Regions from separate parts of the Rhizobium sp. WSM409 genome, predicted to be linked through region 2. Evidence: predicted binding sites of a transcription regulator. Region 2 holds the regulator's gene; the other holds the start of a gene.
The links. The regulator PhoB, encoded in region 2, activates phosphate uptake and scavenging genes when phosphate is short. The targets are predictions, from matches to a motif close to TGTCATNNANCTGTCAT.
Positions count from the first base shown of each region.

Region 1: a site for PhoB is predicted at 1,552-1,568, ahead of AC25BC_RS21040 (DUF1868 domain-containing protein). Genes of this name have one in related genera too.

Region 1 covers NZ_CM172794.1:4,277,435-4,280,528, reverse strand. Annotated here, with positions in the region: gene AC25BC_RS21050 (polyprenyl synthetase family protein) at 1-599, opposite strand, end outside; gene mtgA (monofunctional biosynthetic peptidoglycan transglycosylase) at 735-1,472, shown strand; gene AC25BC_RS21040 (DUF1868 domain-containing protein) at 1,619-2,341, shown strand; gene AC25BC_RS21035 (glutathione S-transferase family protein) at 2,355-3,002, shown strand.
Region 2 covers NZ_CM172794.1:184,697-187,790, forward strand. Annotated here, with positions in the region: gene pstB (phosphate ABC transporter ATP-binding protein PstB) at 1-326, shown strand, start outside; gene phoU (phosphate signaling complex protein PhoU) at 371-1,084, shown strand; gene phoB (phosphate regulon transcriptional regulator PhoB) at 1,219-1,902, shown strand; gene AC25BC_RS00940 (GcrA family cell cycle regulator) at 2,145-2,678, opposite strand.

The DNA of each region.
Region 1 (3,094 bases), 710 kb from region 2:
TCACAGGCGAAGCGGATCAGCGCGCCTGTTTTCATCGCCTGCAGGCGGATGATGCCGGCCTCGTCGGGGGCCTGCTTTTCCGCCGCGAGGTCGAGCGCCTGGCCGCCGGCCATGCCGCCGAGACCGGCTGCGCGGGCAAGGGCCAGCACCAGCGATGCCTTGCTCGTATCGGCAAGGGTCGTTTCTGGCGCGGCGATGATGTCGAAGGCATAGGTCAGCAGGCTGTCGCCGGCGAGGATCGCCGTCGCCTCGTCGAACTTGATGTGTACCGTCGGTTTGCCGCGGCGCAGGTCGTCATCGTCCATGGCCGGCAGGTCGTCATGCACGAGGGAATAGCAGTGAACGCATTCGAGGGCGGCGCCGACGCGAAGCGCCGCCTCTGCGTCGCCGCCGAGAAGGGCTGCACTTTCGACGACGAGAAACGGGCGCAGCCGCTTGCCGCCATTCAGCACGGCATAATGCATGGCATCGCGCAGCGTCTCGGGCCTGGCGATTTCATCGGAAAGGGCACTCGGTGAAAGCAATGCGTCGAGCAGCGCCTCGATGTCGCGGGCGTTGTTCTTCAGCCTCGTCTCGAAAGTGTCCCGGTTCGCGTCCATGGGCGCTGTTTGGCATGAGCGCCCCCGGGCTTGCAACGGAATTGTCGATGGCGGCAGCAAGATTCGCCGCGCACTCTGGCATAAGCTCTGCACAGGCGTTATGAGAACGACAGGAGCGAAATCGGACTGGGGACATTGGATATAGCGCCGGAGAGAGAGGACAGCGTCGACATGCCGGCTCGTCGGCGATGGTTCGGAGACGGGCGTGTGTTGAAACGCATTGTTCTTGCCGTGCTGGTCTTGCTGATTCTTCCCTATGCGCTGATCTTTTTCTATCTGCTGCCTTTCATTCATCCCGTCTCGACGCTGATGCTGCGCGATCTCGTGCTGCTGCGGGGTTACGACAGGCAATGGGTGTCGCTTGATAAGATTGCCCCGGTTGTGGTGCAGTCGGTGATGATGTCAGAGGACGGGCAATATTGCTTTCACGGCGGTGTCGACTGGGCGGAAATGCGCATGCTGGTCGAGGATACGCTGAAAGGTCAGGCAACACGGGGCGGTAGCACCATCCCGATGCAGACGGCGAAAAACCTCTTCCTCTGGAACGGCCGCTCCTTCGTGCGCAAGGCGCTGGAACTTCCGCTCGCGGTGAGCACGGATTTCGTCCTGTCGAAACGACGGCTGATGGAAATCTATCTCAATATCGCCGAATGGGGTCCCGGCATTTACGGTATCGAGGCGGCGGCCCAGCATCATTTCAAGGTGCCGGCCTCGAAGCTGACGCGGCGCCAGGCATCGCTGCTTGCCGTCTCGCTGCCGAACCCCATCGACCGCAATGCCGGCAAGCCCGGACGAGGTCTTCGCCGGCTCGCCGGCGTGATCGAGAGACGCGCACAAGGTTCGGGCGATTACATCCGGTGCATCTATGATTGAGATCAGAACTTATCGCTAGAACAGGATGTCGTCCGAAAACCGCTCACACTTTTCGGTATCGTGCTCGAGACGTGGCAAGTGTCATCTGACATTCTTGGTTCTGCCATATGGGCGAATGCAGTCCAACCAGAGCCCCCGAGTCGCCCATGACCATCACGACATTTTCGCCCGAGCTTCTCTTTTATTCGAAGAGGCACAATCCAACCCCGCCCGCCCATCTCGGCAGCCGTTATCGCAAGGTCGGCGGCTTTCTGCCGGAAGCCGGCAACACCATCGTTTGCCATATCGAGAAGGGTTCGCAAACGCAGGCGGTGCTGATCGAGGCGCGTGAGAAATATCTGGCGATGCCCGAAGCCCCGCAGTTCCTCTTCACGCCGATATCAAGCATTCACATGACACTTTTCGAAGGTGTCATCGAGACCAGGCGCCGCCAGGATTGCTGGCCGGGCGATCTGCCTCTCGATACGCCGATCGACGACATGATAGCGCTGATGGCGGCCCGGCTCGAAGGTTTCTCGATGGCCGATCCCTTCAAGGTCGCCATCGTCGAAGCTCGCCCGTCGGGCCTGCTCGTCGACGGGGCGACGGAGAGAGACCGCAAGGTCATGCGAGCCTGGCGCAATGCGCTGGCCGAGCTTCTGGGCTATCGCCAGCCGAACCATGAGGACTATAAGTTCCACATGACCTTCGCCTATGCGATCGAACGGTTGGAAGACGAAGCCTTGCCGCGCTGGCAGGCAATGCTCGACAACGTCGCCGACGATGTCCGCCGCAAGGCCCCTGTTTTCGAGCTGACCCCGCCGGCATTCTGCGCGTTCGAGGACATGAACCATTTCCACGAATTGTTGATCTTCGATTTCGAAGCCTGAACCGGAGAGGCCCATGGATAGACCGACGCTCTACATCGCCAACAAGAACTATTCCTCCTGGTCGTTCCGGTCGTGGATGGCGCTGACGGGCGCCGGCGTCGATTTCGAGGAGGTTCTGATCCCCTTCGACTATCCTGGTGGCAATCGCGATATCAAGGCGGTCTCACCGACCGGGCGAGTACCACTTCTGCAGCATGGTGCATTGAAGATCTGGGAATCGCTGGCGATCATCGAATATGTCGCCGAGCTTTATCCGGACGCCGCCCTTCTGCCGAGGGATCGCGCCGAGCGAGCGCTCGCCCGTTCGGTTTCGATGGAAATGCTTTCGGGCTTCCGGGCGCTGCGCGGTGCCTGCCCGATGAATATCCGCCGGCCGAAGGGCAAGATCGCGTTGCCGGAGGGTGTCGACGCCGATATCAGCCGCATCGAGACGATCTGGCGCGACCTCCTGCAGCAATCCGGCGGACCGTTTCTGTTTGGCGCGTTCAGCGGGGCGGATGCGATGTTTGCGCCTGTCGTCAACCGGTTCGAAATCTATGATCTCGTCAGCCAGAACGATACGCTGGCCTATATGGAGACCATGAAGGCGCATCCGGCCTGGCGGAAATGGGAAGAGGCGGCTCGAGCCGAGCCTTGGATCGTGCCGGAAGACGAAGTCTGAGCCTGGAATCATCGGCTTTGCAAAAAATACGCATGGGGACTGGTCAAGGTCACCCCTTGCATGTATAAGCGCGCCAAATTCCGAAATCGCGA
Region 2 (3,094 bases):
CCGGCACCGGCCTGTCGGGCGGTCAGCAGCAGCGCCTCTGCATTGCCCGTGCCGTCGCCGTCAGCCCGGAAGTCATCCTGATGGACGAGCCCTGCTCGGCGCTCGACCCGATCGCCACCGCCAAGGTCGAGGAGCTGATCCACGAGCTGCGCGAGAACTACACGATCGTCATCGTCACCCATTCCATGCAGCAGGCCGCGCGTGTTTCGCAGCGCACCGCCATGTTCCACCTCGGCAATCTCGTCGAGGAGAACGACACCGACAAGATGTTCACCAATCCCGACGATCCGCGCACCCAGGACTATATCATGGGTCGCTTCGGCTGATTTTGGCGTCACCAAGCCTTTCCGTTATTCGAGGATAAAGCCCCATGGCATCGACACATATTTATTCTGCCTATGATGATGATCTGAAGTTCCTGTCCAGGCGGATTTCCGAAATGGGCGGCCTGGCCGAGCAGATGGTCGCCGAAGCCGTACGGGCGCTCGTCAACGGCGATACCGCGCTGGCGCAGAAGGTCATCTCCGACGATGTGATCCTCGATCACGCCGAACGCGAAATCGGCGACAAGGCGATCGTCACCATCGCCCGCCGCCAGCCGATGGCCGCGGACCTGCGCGAAATCATGGGTTCGATCCGCATCGCCGCCGATCTCGAACGCGTCGGCGACCTCGGCAAGAACACTGCCAAGCGCGTCATCGCCGTCCAAAGCACCGGCGTTCCCCGCAAGCTCGCCCGCGGCCTCGAGCATCTGTCCGAGCTGGCGCTCGTCCAGCTCAAGGAAGTGCTCGACGTCTACACCAATCGTTCCGCCGACAAGGCGAATGCGATCCGCGAACGCGACAACGAGATCGACGCGATGTACACCTCGCTGTTCCGCGAGCTCCTGACCTACATGATGGAAGATCCGCGCAACATCACCAGCTGCACGCATCTTCTCTTCTGCGCCAAGAACATCGAGCGCATCGGCGACCACGCCACCAACATCGCCGAGACGATCTATTACATGACGACAGGCGCGCAGCCGGAAGGCGATCGGCCGAAGGACGACAGCGCCAACACCGTCGGCGCGGTCACCGAATAACTGCCCACACCCCGCCGCTTGCGTGCGCGCCCGTCCGGGCGCGCAAAGAGGTCGCAGCCAATTTTTAAATTTGCGCAGGATGCATTGCTTAAATCACCCTGGTTTAAGGATCATGCGCGAGGAGACCGACACGCATGATCCCGAGAGTTGCAGTTGTTGAAGACGAGGAAGCCCTCAGCGTGCTTCTTCGCTACAATCTCGAAGCGGAAGGCTTCGAGGTCGATACCATCCTTCGTGGCGACGAAGCCGAAATGCGGCTTCAGGAGCGCACGCCCGATCTTCTCATCCTTGATTGGATGCTGCCCGGCGTCTCCGGCATCGAGCTCTGCCGGCGCCTGCGCATGCGGCCGGAGACCGAGCGTCTGCCGATCATCATGCTGACGGCGCGCGGCGAAGAGAGCGAGCGTGTCCGCGGATTGTCGACGGGCGCCGACGATTATGTCGTCAAGCCCTTTTCGACCCCCGAACTCGTTGCCCGCGTCAAGGCGATGCTGCGTCGCGCCCGTCCCGAGGTGCTGTCGACGGTGCTGAAATGCGGTGACATCGAGCTCGACCGTGAGACCCATCGCGTCCATCGCAAGACCCGCGAAGTCCGCCTCGGCCCCACCGAATTCCGCCTGCTGGAATTCCTGATGTCGTCGCCGGGCCGGGTCTTCTCCCGCTCACAGCTGTTGGATGGTGTCTGGGGCCACGATATCTATGTCGACGAGCGCACCGTCGACGTCCATGTCGGCCGCCTGCGCAAGGCGCTGAATTTCTCCAACATGCAGGACGTCATCCGCACCGTCCGCGGCGCCGGTTATTCGATGGAAGCCTGAGGGCTTTCATCTGAGCCTGCTGAGCCCTGGCAAAACCCGCGACGTCATCCTCGGCCTTGTGCCGAGGATCTGCGCACGCCAAATGAAGTATTTGAAAATAAAGTTTTTTCCCTCAAGTAGTTGAGGTGATCAGATGCTCGGCACAAGGCCGAGCATGACGGAGGGAAACCTGAGCTTCCATCCGCGCATAAAAAAACGGGCCACTCGGCCCGTTTTCTGCATTCTAACGATGGTCAGCCCGTTCAGCTGGCCCGCGCCGCTGCCCGGCGGCGTTCATTCACCGGCTGGTAGGCAAGCTTCTGGTGATAACCGCAATAGGGCGAATTGTCGGGGGACTCGCAGCCGCAGAAATGGAAGTCATCCTTCAGCGGATCGCCGACCGGCCACTTGCAGGTGCGTTCGGTCAGTTCCGTCAGGCCGAGGCGGCGGGAAATCGGCACCACCACATTGCCTCTCGGCACGTATTCCATTTCCTCGATCGTTTCGATCTCGATCTCTTCCTTCAGCATCGTCGCGCCCTGCTGGCGGGTGACGGTGCGGGTGGTGATGCGAGAGGCGAAGTTCGGCGCGCGCGGCGCCGATGTATTGCGCTTCGGCGTTCGCGCCGCGGTGTTGGTGCCGCCGGCCTTGGCACGGCCGGGAAGGCACAGCCGGTGCACTTTACCGATGACCGCGTTTCGGCTGACACCGCCAAGTTGTGCCGCGATCTGGCTCGCGCTCAGTCCTTCGGCCCAAAGCTTCTTGAGTTTCTCGACCCGCTCGTCTGTCCAGTTCATGCCCTGTCTCCACCTTTTGCGTTGGTGATGGCAGAATCCCTCACCGTTGTCCCGGGAGCTCCGAAACAAGAAACGCTTGATCAATTTTGGTGACTAGTTCCGCCGCATGCAGTCTAGTAATTGATCTTTAACCTAGTGTGAGCCTGACTCCGTGACAAGAGTCGCATGAATCCGGATGAATCGAATTCGTAGTTTTCCCCAACTTGCTGTCCCTGCGTGGCATTTCTGCAATAATGCCTGTTGAAGACTGAAAATGCCGCTGTACACCTGTGCTGCATACGCTAAGGGCGCCGTTTTGTTGACATTGCAGCGCGAAAAGGAAATAGTGCCACTCGCCGCCGCAAGGCGGCATTTTTGATTTTTCGGGCCTGGTTTCCTTAGCCGGAGTCATTGCCCGGCAACTTTGATGGAGATCG